4 regions of the Paenibacillus sp. N3/727 genome follow, and region 1 is predicted to be linked to each of the others. Evidence: predicted binding sites of a transcription regulator. Region 1 holds the regulator's gene; each other region holds the start of a gene.

What was found. The regulator Rex, encoded in region 1, represses fermentation and respiration genes when NADH is low (regulators of the CRP and FNR family bind a similar motif). The targets are predictions, from matches to a motif close to TTGTGAAATATTTCACAA.
Region 2: the regulator Rex is predicted to act here: its motif matches at 2,347-2,364, upstream of adhE (bifunctional acetaldehyde-CoA/alcohol dehydrogenase).
Region 3: the regulator Rex is predicted to act here: its motif matches at 2,298-2,315, upstream of MNQ98_RS03300 (FAD:protein FMN transferase).
Region 4: the regulator Rex is predicted to act here: its motif matches at 1,877-1,894, upstream of MNQ98_RS04100 (DUF2249 domain-containing protein).

What each region holds. Positions count from the first base shown of each region.
Region 1 covers NZ_CP093336.1:2,503,484-2,507,482, forward strand. Annotated here, with positions in the region: gene dinG (ATP-dependent DNA helicase DinG) at 1-2,234, shown strand, start outside; gene MNQ98_RS11310 (redox-sensing transcriptional repressor Rex) at 2,280-2,933, shown strand; gene MNQ98_RS11315 (amidohydrolase) at 2,920-3,999, shown strand, end outside.
Region 2 covers NZ_CP093336.1:2,306,895-2,310,893, forward strand. Annotated here, with positions in the region: gene nirD (nitrite reductase small subunit NirD) at 1-236, shown strand, start outside; gene MNQ98_RS10200 (formate/nitrite transporter family protein) at 296-1,117, shown strand; gene MNQ98_RS10205 (Crp/Fnr family transcriptional regulator) at 1,404-2,123, opposite strand; gene adhE (bifunctional acetaldehyde-CoA/alcohol dehydrogenase) at 2,440-3,999, shown strand, end outside.
Region 3 covers NZ_CP093336.1:725,628-729,626, forward strand. Annotated here, with positions in the region: gene MNQ98_RS03295 (HD-GYP domain-containing protein) at 1-952, shown strand, start outside; gene MNQ98_RS03300 (FAD:protein FMN transferase) at 1,082-2,176, opposite strand; gene MNQ98_RS03305 (NusG domain II-containing protein) at 2,416-2,814, shown strand; gene MNQ98_RS03310 (Gx transporter family protein) at 2,789-3,343, shown strand; gene MNQ98_RS03315 (energy-coupling factor transporter ATPase) at 3,412-3,999, shown strand, end outside.
Region 4 covers NZ_CP093336.1:913,106-917,104, reverse strand. Annotated here, with positions in the region: gene MNQ98_RS04105 (hypothetical protein) at 31-1,260, opposite strand; gene MNQ98_RS04100 (DUF2249 domain-containing protein) at 1,274-1,810, opposite strand; gene MNQ98_RS04095 (MFS transporter) at 2,023-3,255, opposite strand; gene MNQ98_RS29605 (hypothetical protein) at 3,429-3,557, opposite strand; gene mutY (A/G-specific adenine glycosylase) at 3,735-3,999, opposite strand, start outside.

The DNA.
Region 1 (3,999 bases):
CGTATTTTCGTCAATTTGCTCTGGCGATCGAGGACTGGACCGATATGACACCTGCACGAGATGAAGAAGAGGTTAATCCGCTAGCCGAGCTATCCTTTGAGCAGTATATGAGCCAGGTACGTAATAATTTACGTGAGATACTTCCTCAATATGAAAGTCGGGATGCCCAGGACATTATGTTCGAGGAGGTCATGAAGGCACTAGAGGATGACAAGCATCTCCTGATTGAGGCTGGGACCGGTACAGGGAAATCACTTGGATACTTGCTACCTTCCATATACCAAAGTGTGAAACAGGAACAGAAGGTAATGGTCAGCACGCATACAATCAACCTTCAGGAACAGCTTCGTGAACGGGATATCCCGCTACTCACTAAGATAGTCCCGTTTCCATTTAAAGCCGCCGTCTTCAAAGGGAGACAGCATTATTTGTGTTTGAGAAAATTTGAACATAAAATAAATAGAAGAGATTTCAACACACCTAAAGAGGATATCATCATTGCAGCCCAAATGATCATATGGCTGACACAGACAGAAACCGGGGATGATGAGGAACTGAACCTTGGTGGACGCGGTGGGGACTTCTGGGAAACGGTATCTAGCGATTCCGATTCTTGCTTGGGACGGGCTTGCCCATGGTTCCGAAAGTGTTTCTACCACCGTGCGAAGCATGAAGCGGGTATTGCGGATGTGGTTATTACGAACCATTCCAAATTGTTTACCGATGTAAAAGCGAATCATCAGCTGTTGCCGTCGTATGAGCGGTTGGTCATTGATGAGGCTCATCACTTGGAAGATGTGGCGGGGAAGCATCTCGGGCTCCATATGAAGTATTTTACGGTGATACACACACTTACACGTCTCTACAAGGACAGCCGGAATGGACAGTTGCCAGCACTCCGTCAACTGCTTCAAACGTCGGCGCACGAAAAGGCGGGGGAATGGACAGTAGTCATTGACCGGCTATACCCTGATCTAATTACTGTCAAGGAGAGCTGGGACCGGCTCAGTGACCTTCTGTTCGGACTTCTTCCTGAACGCGGAGATGCTTCTGCGGGGGATGCAGGACAATTTACGCTTCGACTGTCACCATCCAAGAAGCCAAAAGACTGGGAAAGCTTAACGGAGTTAGAGAATCAGATTCACGTCACCTTGGGAGACGTCGTTCGCAAAGGAGATATGCTAACATCTGAAGTTCGGGAAGAACTGAATGATTATGGAGCAGATAGTTTAATTACGGATATTAACGGCCTCTTTAAGGACTTGGCTGCGCACCGGGAGAATCTGAAATTTTTCATGACTCTGAACGATGAAGGCGTGGTTTACTGGATGGAGGCGAACGGTAATTTCCGCAGTAAATCGCTGCAGATGTTTGCTGTGCCAGTTGATGTGAGCGGGCAGTTGAAAGAGCTGTTCTTCGATAAAAAAAGAAGTATCATCCTCACTTCTGCAACTCTATCTGTAGATAAATCGTTTCAGTATATGATCGATAATCTTGGGCTGCAGGATGCTTCAGATCAGGGGCAGCTGAATACCGTGCAGCTTCCGTCACCGTTTAATTACCGTGAGCAAGCATTGTTATTAATTCCAAGGGACTTCCCAAGCGTTAAGGGGACCATGGGAGATCAGAACTTTGTGAGTACACTCGTTCAATCACTTGCAGATGCCGCTAAAGCGACTCATGGACGAATGTTGGTGCTGTTTACCTCGTACCGTATGCTGCGCCAGGTGTATGATCCGCTCAAGGAAGTTCTGTCATCCAGTGATATATCCGTACTAGGACAAGGGATGGATGGATCAAGCCGAACCAAGCTGATCCGAAGGTTTCAGGACAGCAGCGCATCGGTGCTGCTTGGGACAAGCTCATTCTGGGAAGGGGTCGATATTCCGGGAGAAGCGCTGACATGCCTGGCTATCGTAAGGCTACCGTTTCAACCGCCTAACCATCCCCTTGTCGAAGCGAAGAGCGAGCTACTGCAGCAGCAGAAGAAAAATCCGTTCATGAAACTATCCGTACCTCAAGCGGTTATTCGCTTTAAGCAGGGTTTCGGGCGTCTTGTGCGAACAGCTCAAGACAAGGGTATTGTGATTGTTTATGATACCCGTGTGATTGAATCTTATTACGGAAAATACTTTTTATATTCACTGCCTGGCCCGAAAATGGAACATATGCGGACAGAGCAGATGGTTCCCCGCATTGCGGAATGGCTTCATGGGGACGAGGCGATACAATAAGAATTTAAGTTATTTATTTTGAGTTTATCATTAGGGGGAGCATGCATGAAATCGGATAAAATTTCGGAGGCCGTGGTTCGCAGACTGCCCGTATATTTACGCTATCTGAACGAACTTCATCTTCGTGAGGTTGCGACGGTGTCCTCACAGGAGCTTGGACAGAAGCTCGACCTAAATCCGGCGCAAATCCGCAAGGATCTTGCCTATTTTGGAGATTTTGGCAGAAAAGGGATAGGTTATGACGTCTCTTATTTGATCGAGAAAATCCGTCATATTCTTAAACTGGACCAGCAAATTAATGTAGTGCTTGTGGGTGCTGGTAATCTTGGACACGCCCTTTCCAATTACAACGCTTTTTTGAAAGATAATATGAAGATTGTAGCTATATTCGATGCATATACTCCCAAAGTCGGCACTAAAATCAACAATTTAGTCGTTCAGTCGATGGAAGAATTGACGGCGACTATTAAGGAGTTCGGAATCCGGATCGGGATTATTACCGTTCCTGATGTCGAAGCACAAGATGTGGCGGATAAACTGATCTCATCCGGTATTGAAGCGATTCTGAATTTTGCGCCAACGATCTTGAAAGCTCCTCCGCACATCCGGATTCATACAGCTGACTTCACGACGGATTTGCAGAGTCTGGCTTATTATTTGGATAACGGAAAGGAAGATGCCGATCATGACGAAGCGTAAATGGATGATTAAAAACGGAACCTTTGCTGTGCTTCAGAACGAAAAGCCGGTTCTGCGCGGATATATGGTCATCGAAGACGATCTCATTACCTATATCGGTGAAGAACAACCGAAGGTTGAGGAAAATACGGAGATTATCGACGGCACACATCTGTTTTTCATGCCTGGTCTTATGAATACGCATGGTCATACGGCTATGTCGCTTCTTCGTGGGTACGGGGATGATCTGGCACTTCAGGTATGGCTGCAGGAGAAAATGTGGCCGATGGAAGCGAAGTTTACAGCTGATGATGTATATTGGGGTACCTCGCTGTCTGTGATCGAAATGCTGAAAGGCGGCACGACGACCTTCCTCGATATGTATGATCATATGGATCAGGTAGCAGCCGTGACTGAGCAGTCCGGTATGCGTGGGGTACTTACTCGCGGTGTAATCGGTTTGTGTCCTCCAGATGTTCAGAATCACAAGCTGAAGGAGGCTACAGCATTTGCGAAGGACTGGCACGGTAAAGCCGATGGACGTATCACAACGATGATTTCGCCTCATGCGCCTTACACATGTCCTCCGGATTACATCGAAAAGTTTGTGCAGACTGCTTACGATCTAGATTTGCCAATTCACACCCATATGTCAGAAACAGTAACTGAAGTCGAGCAGAATGTTCGGGATTACGGGTTGCGGCCAGTAGCTCATCTTCAAAAACTTGGCGTCTTCACACGTCCGACGCTTGTTGCGCATGCTGTTCATTTAACGGATGAAGAGATTGAGATTTTGGCGGCTCATAAGGTAGCGGTATCCCACAATCCGGGAAGCAACCTGAAGCTGGCAAGCGGTGTCGCCCGGGTACCGGAACTGCTTAAAGCGGGAGTTACCGTATCACTGGGTACTGATGGTCCTGCGAGCAACAACAATTTGGATATGTTTGAGGAAATGAGACTAGCTGCTCTTATTCATAAGGGTGTCAGTGGCGATCCGACAGCAGTCCCTGCTGTTGAAGCACTTCGTATGGGAACAGAATACGGAGCGAAATCATTATTCTTAGACGGTGTTGGGACGCTGGCTCCC
Region 2 (3,999 bases), 200 kb from region 1:
AAGAGATTGCCGTTTTTCACACATCGGATGGTCGTTTGTTTGCTCTGGAGAATAAAACCCCGCACCCGAAAGGCGGACCATTGGCTGAGGGGATTGTGTCTGGTCACTACCTGTATGATCCACTTTACGACTGGAGAATTGACTTGGAAAGCGGTGAGGTGCAAGCGCCCGATAGTGGCCAGGTCCGGACTTACCCGGTCCGGTTAGAGGGAGACGTTGTACAGATCGCCGTATAGGGAATACCAGCTGGTTGTGTAATACCAAGTAGAGAGAAACCATAACAGGAGGTACCCCTATGTTCACACAGGGAGTGGAAAGCATCATTGAGGCGGCTGTCAAAAAGAAAGAACATATGAACGCGAATATGATCCGTTACTTCGTCTCGGCTTTGCTGGCCGGCGCATATGTTGGTATTGGAATTGTTCTGATTTTTAAATTGGGTGCGCCATTTGCGGCTGCAGGCTCACCGTTTCAGACTTTGGTGATGGGAGCTTCTTTCGGAATTGCACTGACGCTGGTTGTTTTTGCCGGAGCAGAACTGTTTACCGGTAACAATATGTTTTTCACGATGAGCACTCTTGCTGGACGAACATCCGTGGGAGATACATTGAAAAACTGGGTGATCGTATTTCTCGGCAATCTGGGCGGAGCTGTACTGCTCAGTCTGCTGGTATGGGGTACCGGCTTGTTTAAGGCTCTTCCATCTGATCATGTGATCTTTACGGCGGCTGCCAATAAAATGAATGCGCCTTTTATGGAATTATTTTTCCGCGGTATTTTGTGTAACTGGCTTGTCTGTCTTGCCTTGTGGATGGGAACCCGTGCAAAAGAAGAAACAGCCAAACTCATTCTCATCTGGTGGTGTCTGTTTGCTTTCATTGCTACGGGTTATGAGCACAGTGTAGCGAATATGACGCTTTTGTCTCTCGCAACGATGCTGCCAGGACATCCGGAAACCGTTTCGATTGCTGGTTGGGTTAACAATATGGTTCCGGTCACACTGGGGAACATTATTGGTGGTGGGTTATTCGTAGGTATGTCTTACTGGTTTATCTCCCCGATTAAAGGTAAAAAGACACAAAAGTATGTGAACGATAAGGAACTTTCCCATAAATAAGTTCTAAATGCTATGTTAGAGAATGAGTTTGGCCAGACATTGAAAGATAAGAAATCGCTCCCTTTAGATGGCGGCTAGTTACTGCCACTCACAAGGGGGTGATTTTTTTTAAACCCAAGGATACCGGTTGCGGTAAGTATATACTTGCTGCAAAGCAGAGCGGCGCCGGAAGGAAAGACGTATATATTGTGGTCGGTTTTGCTGCTTTTATACTCAAAAACAATAAAGACGCCCGATCGCTATCGAGCGTCTTTTTAAGCTTCTAATGAGTTTTGCAGCAGGGAGATCATATACGACAGATCTCATGTGGGCATAGTTCACAGTGACAGATTTCCTGCAGGGCTCCTAAGTTTTTGATCACTATCATTCCACTTAAATACTCGACAACTTCTTTTTTACGGAGGTCGCTCAGCATGCGGTTCACGCTCTCGCGAGTAGCGCCAATCATGTTCGATAAATCTGTATGGGTAATTTTCTTGTTGATCAAGATCGAGTTGTCCGGCTGAATTTCCCCATAAGTATTGCCAAGTCGGATCAGTGTTGAGCTGAGTGCCCCGGGCTTTCCATACATCATCAGGTCTCTAAATTTGGTCTGTGTTATCCGGTGATGTATCCCCATCCATTTCATGAAGTCGATGGCAAAATCGCAGTGTTGGCAGATGAGAATTTCGAGATCCTTATGCTCAATAACGCCGACTTCACTTTCTTCCAACACTTCAGCCGAGAAGCTGTGTTTGGTGCTGAAGAAGGGATCGGCCTGGCCAACCATATCACCAGCTTGATACATATATAGGATAAGTTCTTTGCCTTCATCTGTCGATTTGGTTAATTTAATGCGTCCACGTTTGATATAGTAAAGTTTGTCGGAAAAATCGCCTTCCCAGAACAAATGGGATCCTTCCGGTATCACACGATCCTTCATGCTTACAAGCAGACGGTTGAGGTTTTGCTCCGAAAAACAGCTGGTATTCCCTTGGGTTTCCATGACCTTCTCCATTGTTCTCATGTCGCTATCCCCTAACTCCCTAATATTTTCTGTTAAATTTAAATTAATTATAACGTGAATACATTCACTTGTGGGGCAGAAAGCAGGGGCAAAAGTGGCGAATTTTCAAACGTTGTGATTATTTTCACTTGAAACAGAGATAATGTAGTGTAAGACAACACAGACAATTTGAAGAGATGGAAATGATTGCGTTTGAATTTATTTTCTGAAAAAAGTTTTAACTATGTGAAAAAATTCACTATCTTTCTGAGGAGGCCTGTGATATGATCAATGTGTAGAGAGATAATAAACATTTTTTTACAGGAGGATGAGGGAGATGGCCATTAAGAATGAAGCCGCTCAGGTGAAACAGCAGACAGCAGGTGAGTATATTCAAGGCTTAATCGACAAGGCAAACAAGGCTAGAGAACAGTTTGTTGACATGAATCAGGAACAAATCGACAAGATCGTGAATGCCATGGCGCTGGCAGGGATGGATAAGCATATGCATCTGGCTAAACTGGCTGTGCAGGAAACGGGCCGTGGAGTATACGAAGACAAAATCATCAAGAACATGTTTGCCACCGAATATATTCATAACAGCATTAAGTACAATAAGACGGTTGGCGTTATTGAAGATAACTCTTATGACAACTTCCAAAAGATTGCTGAGCCTGTAGGTATCATTATGGGGATTACCCCAGTAACGAATCCGACATCAACGACAATTTTTAAAGCACTTATTGCCATCAAGACGAAAAATCCGATCATCTTTGGTTTCCATCCATCCGCACAAGCCTGCAGCCGTGAAGCAGCGAAGATTTTGCTGGATGCCGCAGTAAAACTGGGCGCTCCGGAAGGCTGTATTCAATGGATTGACGAACCGTCTATGGAAAAGACCAATGTCCTGATGAACCATCCTGATGTAGCTTGCATTTTGGCTACAGGCGGATCGGCCATGGTAAAAGCAGCGTACAGCTGCGGGAAACCGGCACTCGGTGTAGGACCCGGGAACGTACCTTGCTTTATTGAAAAAACGGCCAATCTTGATCAAGCGGTCAATGACCTCATTCTCTCAAAAACGTTTGACAACGGCATGATCTGTGCATCGGAACAGGCTGTTATTATAGAAGAAGCTATTTTTGAACAAGTGAAGAAAAAAATGATCGCGAGCGGCTGCTACTTCGTGAACAAAGAAGAAGCGGCGAAGCTGACCGCAGGTGCAATAGTGGCAGAGAAGTGCGCAGTAAACCCTGCAATCGTCGGACAGCCTGCTGTGAAGATCGCTGAAGCATGTGGAATTGAAGTTCCGAAAGGAACAAAAATCCTGGTAGCTGAGATTGAAGGCGTGGGACCGAAGTTCCCGCTGTCAGCTGAAAAGCTGAGCCCGATCTTGGCCTGCTACAAAGTGAAGACAGCAGATCAGGGGATTGACCGTGCTGCTGAAATCGTTGCTTTTGGTGGTATGGGTCACTCGTCAGTTATTCACTCGAATAACGAAGAAATCATCAATAAGTTCTCGGACCGTATGCAAACTTGCCGGATACTCGTGAACCAGCCTTCGTCGCAGGGTGGTATTGGTGACATCTACAATACAAACTTGCCGTCGTTGACATTGGGCTGCGGATCGTATGGTCGTAACTCGACATCTTCGAACGTGACCGCCGTCAATCTCATCAACGTGAAAAGGGTGAACCGTCGTACCGTGAATATGCAGTGGTTCAAAGTACCGAACAAAATTTATTTTGAAAAAGGATCAACCCAGTACCTTGCCAAAATGCCGGATATCACACGTGTTGCCATTATTACTGACCCTATGATGGTGAAGCTTGGCTATGTAGAAAGAGTTGAGCATTATCTTCGTCAGCGTCAGGTTCCGGTTGCCATCGAAGTATTC
Region 3 (3,999 bases), 1.8 Mb from region 1:
GGAGGGACATGTGTTTACTGCCATTCGTACGAAGTTCCTGCTCAGCACGATGCTGATCGGAACTTTTCCGCTCTTTTTATTCAGTCTGGCAGCCCAGATCCGACTTGAGGAGTTTGACAAGATCATTTCCCAGCAATATTGGGGCTGGGCTGGTGTCATTCTGTTGATTGGAGTAACTTTCGCCTATATTGGCGCACTTCTGTTGACACAAGATGTGCATCGTCCCATTCGTCAGTTATACCGGGCAATGAATGAAGTTAAGGAAGGGCGTCTGATTCAGACCTCGAATCTGTATTCAGATGAATTTTCCACACTGATCGCCGGTTTTAATATGATGGTCCGGGGGTTGCAGGTGAGAGAAGAACGGAACCGGAAGTTACTAGACAGCTATTTTGCGGCTCTGGCTGCTGCACTGGATGCACGTGACCCTTATACGGCAGGACACTCATTACGTGTGGCGGAATACTCGGTTCTTCTTGGTGAACTGGCAGGACTGAATGAAAGTGAGATCGACCTCTTGCATAAGACTGCGCTACTTCATGACATTGGGAAAATCGGAGTCCGGGATAACGTTTTGTTGAAGGAGGGAAGATTGACAGAGGAAGAGTTTTCTCAGGTGAAAGCCCATCCGGAGCAGGGGGAGAACATCCTGCGGCAGATCGAGCCAGCTGATGCGATGGCTCCATATCTGGAAGGGGTACGTTCCCATCATGAGCGCTATGACGGAAAAGGTTATCCTGACGGCTTGAAGGGCTGTGATATCCCGCTGTTCGGGCGGATTATTGCGGTTGCGGACGCATATGACGCGATGACCTCTGATCGACCTTACCGCAGTGGGATGAGATCCATCGAGGCTCTGAATATTCTGGAAGAAGGCCAGGGAACACAGTGGGATCCCGATTTTGCGGGCATGTTCGTGAAATATATGAGGGCCCAACAGGAAATGGCTTAACACGGCTGCAGACCAGTTGGTAGACTCGGTACTCTGTGCTGAATGAGTTAGTAGGGAACAAACAACAGCACATAGAAGAGCAGGGCAGCTTTTCCAGTAAGGAAGAGATGTCCTGCTCTTACTTTTGTGCTATTCGTTCATTAACGTGTAGCTGTCGTTGGTCATAGTCAGAACCTTAGCCATACCTGACGTAATGTACACTTTTTTATCCTTGGTTATAAATAAGGCCTCTGCCTTATCCAGTTGCTCCGCAAATTCGAGGCCCTTTTCTAATCCCATGGAGAAGATCGAGGTGGACAGCGCGTCCGCATCGATGGATTTGTCTGTCAGAATCGTGACACTGCTCAGATTGTTGTCGACAGGATATCCTGTATCCGAATCCAGAATATGGTGGTACACTTTTCCATCTTCCTCGAAAAAGCGCTCGTATACGCCCGATGTGACGATAGTCTGGTTCTCCACCTTCAGGTTGCCGATCGGATTGCCCCGAGAAAGGTCAGGATCTTGGATACCGATGGTCCATTTGTGGCCGCCCGGCTTTTGTCCCAAGGCAAGCACGTTACCGCCCAGATCAATGATGGCGCTCTTGAAGCCGTTGTCGGTCAAATATTTGGCAATGACGTCCGCCGAATAACCCTTGGCGATAGCGCCAAGATCCATTTCCATGCCTTTTTCTTTCAAGTATACTTCACGGGTGTCCGGGTTCAGTTCGACCTGGTTATATTGACTAAGCGGTATAAGTTCATCAATTTTAGACTGGTCAGGAACATGCGCGCCTTCATTTCCGATATTCCACAGCGTGACGAGAGGGCCAATTGCCAGATTGAAACGGCCTTCTGTTTGCTTAGAGTACTCATATGCTTTTTGAATAACATTGAAGGTTTGTTCGGATACTTGGACAGGCTTGATCCCGGCATTATCGTTCACCTTGGCCAGCTCACTCTTGTCATTCGTGCGGCTCATTTCAGCGTCGATCGTTTTAAGTAGTTCTTCAATTTCATCAAAATGACGGTCCGTGATCCGGCTGTCATACACCTTAACCTGCACAATGGTATCAAAAATATAGTAAGACTTCTTGATTGGATCGGTTATTTCCGTCTTCTGGCCGGAGTCGGGCGTCTTTTCAGTGAGATCTGCAGGAGCCGCGCCGGAGTTCATGCAGCCTCCGATGATAAGCAGGGCGGACAAAAGCAGAAGCAGTGATGAGCGCTTAATTATTTTCATGAGGATTCCTCTTTTCCACCAGGTTTCGACTGGATTATAGCAGAGCCCGTCAGAGGGTGGATGTGAGACTTCTCATAATTTACTTAAATTTTTGAATAAAATTTTGGATTTAGTGATGATTTTGTGAAATCATTCTCAAACTGGCCGGATTGGGTGTTTCCTTCATTGAAGGATAGGTGGGGAGTAGGTATAATGAGGACGTCTAAGATTTATATAATCAAAAAATAAGGAAGATGCTTATGAAACGCGGAGACTTGGTACTGATCTCAGTTGTGCTGGCAGCAGCACTGATATTTCTTGTTCCGAGATGGTTGGACGGAAAAGATAGTGAAAAAAATCACAATAATCCGTTGACGGCAACCATTACGGTGGATGGTCAATTGTTTAAGACTGTGGAATTAACGGAAGAAGAACAGATTATTGAAATTAAGACGGATCATGGTATGAATATTCTTAAGGTGTATGATTACGGGATCGAAATGATTGAAGCGGACTGCCCGGATAAAGTGTGCCTCAGCTTCGGGTTCGTTGACAAGAAAAATCAAAGCATCGTCTGCTTGCCTCACAAAGTATTGGTTGAGGTAGAGGGTGCCTCGGGAGGAGAGAGCCAGGATGAAGTCGACGCCGTTGTCAATTAACGAATCTGCCATGCTGCTTAAAAAGACGGTCATTATTGCCATTTTTGCGGCGGTTGCTGTTGTGCTAAGCATTGTGGAATCCCTTATTCCGGTGAACCTGTCAGTGCCGGGCGCAAAGCTGGGGCTGGCTAACATTATGGTGCTGACCTGCTTGTATTTTTTGCGGGGAAGAGACGCGATGACGTTAATCGTTCTAAAGACGGTTCTGACCGCGATGATCTTCGGAACCTTTTCCAGCTTTTTGTTCAGTCTGTTCGGCGCGCTATTCAGTTTTGTTGTCATGTATGGCCTGCTCAAAATTAGCGGAAAAAGACTCAGTCTGATCGGAATCAGCATCGCCGGCGGGGTAGCGCACAATATCGGTCAGCTGACGGCTGCTTCGATTATTTTCAAAACCTCTTCGATCTTTTACTATTTGCCGGCGCTTCTTCTGACCGGTATTGTGACCGGTGTCCTTATCGGTATTGCCGTAAGATATTTGGTGCCATCGCTTTCCAAGCTGTCATTGTTTGCTGGTTTTACAGATTAAGAGGTTGCACGGGAGACCGTAAACAGGCAGATTTCAGCTGTGAGGACGGCAGAAGGGAGGAACTTGCTATGAACAGAGCGGGATTATATAACAGGCCTAAGTCGCATGAATCGGAAAAGTGCGCGTCTGGAGAACAGCATCAGGCCCCGGCACTAACCTTTAAGGAGGTTAGCTTTTCGTATAACGGGCAGTCGAACAACATCCGCTCTGTCAGCTTTACGGTTCCCCAAGGACAGTGGGTGACTGTCGTGGGGAGTAATGGGAGTGGAAAATCTACGCTTGCCAGACTGTTTAACGGACTGTTGGCGCCTAATGAAGGTCTTATAGAGACAGCGGGCTTGGAGCTTGTACCGGATAACCTGATCGCAATCCGCCGTAAGGTAGGGATGGTATTTCAGAATCCGGACAATCAATTTGTTGGCAGCACGGTGGAAGAGGACATTGCCTTTGGACTTGAGGGCATGTGTATGCCGAGGCGGCAGATGAGAGAGCAGATCGACCGGTATGCTGAACGATTTGGCGTTAGCCATCTGCTTAAAAGACATCCCTCCGAGCTGTCCGGTGGACAGAAGCAGCGGGTTGCGTTAGCCTCAGTGCTTGCCATGGAGCCAGAAATATTGGTGCTGGACGAAGCCTCCTCCATGCTGGATGAACAG
Region 4 (3,999 bases), 1.6 Mb from region 1:
TTAGTTAATAATTTCATCGATCCTCATGACTTATCTTGTGAAAACATATCCGATCCGGATCATGTACATTACTGCCGCAACCGAGAGCAACATTCCCGAAATCATAATCATGACCGGGTTGTTCGTGCTTAAACCCGCCAGTAATCCGGCCATGCACAGCACGACTGCCGACAAACCGATATGGACGGGTCTTTCCGGCAGCAGCTGGGCCATGGTCGGCACCTTTGTTTTTCCCGCCTTAGGTCCATACTTGTAGGTCCACCAGAGAAAAGGAACGATTTTCGAAAGATATCCCATAATGGTGACCGCTACCCAGCCATATAAATAGGACCAGAGCATAAACACAATGAACGAGGTTTGATGAGCCAGCTCAGCGTTATACAGGACGGCCGCCGTCCCCATAATGACAAGTACCAGCAGCACTCTGGCCGACCATACCGTCCATTCAATGCCTGCACCGGCTGATTTTTTATGCTTGTGTTTCATGATTTGCCCAATGTGGACATTGTACAGGGACAAAGCGACGATCAGGACAATGAAAGCAACCGCATTAAACATGGCTTTGCCGCTTAAGAATCCGTAACAGCCCAGCCAAACAGCGGCATTCCAGAAGCCCAGCACCCATTTTTGCAAAGATACCGGATACTGGTGTGCCAAATAAAACATAGGAAGCAATTTATAGCTGAAGCCCGTAACCAATAAGCCGAACCAGCCTATGGTGCCAAGCCAAATATGAGCCCCAAGCAGCTTCATGTGGTAGATGCCCAGGAAATTGAATTTAAAATCCATCCCCATCAGCATTCCGGTTAAGGCGGCAAGGCATAAATAAATGATCGCGCATGCCGTGCTGATGGTTACCGGGTTCCATTGTTTCGCTTTTATAATCGTAGCGCCTACGTTCCAGGCGAACAGAAGAATGCCCGCAAAAGCCAAGGTTGCAAATGCCGCAATCCATTTGGTGTTAAAATGATCAAAACCGGCAAGAAGCCCCAATGTTCCAATTGTAAATAGACCGTAATGTATATAACCTAATCGCTTGCTGTGCAGTTTGGTCTGCAGGACCACATTGATCAGCTGGTATACTGCGCCCATAGCAATCATGGTCGCCCATCCCAAGACGAGCAGGTGGATATGAAACCACCCGTCCGGGGATCTGGGTTCGCTCTGGATCCATCCCGAAAAATCGGCGAAAGTAAGAAAATGAAAAAGCACGAAACTGATCATGCCCGTGACTATAAATGTAAACGGCAATCGAAACATATCCTTCACCCCATCACGTTTTGTGAATGGTCACCACGGCAGTCCCGTCCTGTTGCTCCTCAATCTCATAAGCATATCCGAGTGACTGCAGCTCTTCTATAAGAAACATGGGTACTCGATCATTGTGAATCGTAACCTTATCTCCCGACTTCGCTTTCTCCAGCTGCTTGAGCGTTCGTATCATCGGTGTCGGCTGCTCAAGACCGCGGTTATCCAAAAAGTAAACCTCTCCCTGTCCGTTTCCGGTCGGATCGGAATGCTCCATTTGCGGAGCCGCTTCCTTTTCTTGAATTCCACCTGCTTCCTTCAGATTTGAACTCTTATGGACAAAGGTTGCAATCCAATGATCCTTTTCTGCTTTTTGGACCGTGTGCTGGTATCCTTTTCTCTTCATCAACATCAGAAGCGGTGTCGGTTTAAAAGTAACATGCAACACGAATGTATCGTTTTTATTCAAGGATTTTACGGTATCCATAATGATTTGCAACGGTTCAATTTTGTTTTTTAAATGCGGGCGCACGTCCAATTCAATCGTTCTCGGATTATCCATACTGTTCCCTCCATGAGAATGCTTATCATTTACTAACCTCATTGTAGATTTGAATGAATTCAAGCCTTGTGATTTGAGTCACATAGATATGGTTTAAAATTTAATTTTATTTTTTATGTTTTTTCGGCTAAAAAAACACTCCGGTCATTTACGCAGTTAAGCGTAATGACCGAAGTGTCGGCGGCTCTGATCATCTTCGAATTGCTAAGAATTTACGTAGCGTTCGCGCTTGATGTTTGGGTCTCGTAATGAGAGCTTTTTGACGGAATATAGATCACGAAGCACAGGAAAGCGGAAATGACAGTCGCAAGGAGCGCTCCGATCAGGCACACGACCTGAACCGACAGCAGCTCTGCCGCAAAGCCCAATAGGAGAGTTAGCAGGATTTGGGCAATCCCTTCCAGAAGACTCGCCGTACTGCTAAATCTGCCCATCATCTCTACCGGAACGCTATTTTGAAAAAACGTGGAGTAGCCGGTATTCGCGAAAGATGAGAAAAAACCGAATACGATAAATCCTATTGCCGCCATGACAAAGCCGGAAGCAGAATAAAACATCGCATATCCTACGCTAGAGAACAAAATCCCCAGACTGATCATCATCCTCAGCGACATCCGCCGGGAGGTCAGTGCGGCAGCCGTGGAGCCGGCTAAATATCCGGCGCCGGCCACGCTGATCAGCAATCCGTAATTCCGGTCATCCAGATGTATCACCTGCTTGATAAAGGTAGCCTCCTGGGAATCCAGCGCAAAACTGAACATCATAACCGACTGGAACAATAAATAAATGAGAATGAAATATTTAGCTGATTTCCCATAGCTAATAACCCGTGCCCAATCCCCAATAATCGTTCGCAGGCTAATCCGATCACTTATTTTCACAGCATCATCCCCCTGGTCCACGTCCGGCAGAAAGTAGATCACCAACGCACAAACGAAAAATGAAACCGCATTGATGATAATACTTACACGAATATCCATATACATAATAAGCAGACCAGAAATTGCCGGTCCGAGAAGCGCGGCTCCCGAAGTTGTGAAGCTGAACCAGGAATTAAACTGTTTGCGGTTCTCCGGTGGCACCAGTTTGGTAACGTACGTCATGGAGGTCGGACCGAAAAACGCACCGGTGATGCTGATTAAAAACATAATACTGTAAATAGCCCATATCGAATCCAGCCAAGGGATAACAAAAATGAGCAGACCCCTTATACAATCAGCTGCTATCATTAATTTTCGCTTGTTAACCCGGTCTATGATGCTGCCAGACCAGGAGTTTGTGAGCAGTACAGCCAGCGGCCTGATAATGAACATGCCAGCCACTGCGGCCGGTGAGCCGGTTATTCTTAATACCAACAGGTTTATAGCCACCAAGTAAATCCAATTTCCCAGGTTGGACACACCAATTCCGAATATGTACAGCAGCGGGTTTTTCCATCCATGCATAGGTACCACTTCTCCCCATGTTGAACTATAACAATGCTATGTATATGTTAAAGATGACAGTATAACGAATTTAGTCTTTCAACAGGATTTGGGGTCGATCATCGTAATGTAACAACATCACCGCTGCGCTGGGAGCTGGACGCGGTGCGAATGTTGTATAAAATGCAACTTTATTACGTCATACCGCGGCGAAGGCCGAATTGTTGTATGGAATACAGCAATCCGGATTGGAAATCATTGATTTTCCTCTTACCAGGAGGAATTGTTGTATAATCTACACCAATATCAGTAGGTTCAGGCATTTTGCTTCTCCAATGTTGTATAAAATACAACATGACAGAGGGGGCGTCCCAATTCAATGGACCTTTTGGGACACCCCCACTTAGCCCATCATGCTTGATCATAACAGCAGCTCATTCAAATATTAGATATATCAATTGCGGATCTCTTGCTACCTGCCATGTCCTCTCTTAACCAAGTTATTTCTGCATAGATGAAAAATATTGATTTAATATTCGAAGGAACACATTCGGAAAAGCGTAAAATTCCATGTCGTCCGGAGAAATCCAGCGAAATGGAACGTCTCTGCCGGACTCTCCCTCAGCCGCTCCTACCAGGGTTAAGTCCACCTCATAGGAAGCTGCACTTTCAGCAGCATACAAATGGTTGTTCCCTATATCGCGCCACTGACAGCGGAATACCCGCATATTCCAATGAATATGGCTGAACGTATGCTCAGCGTTC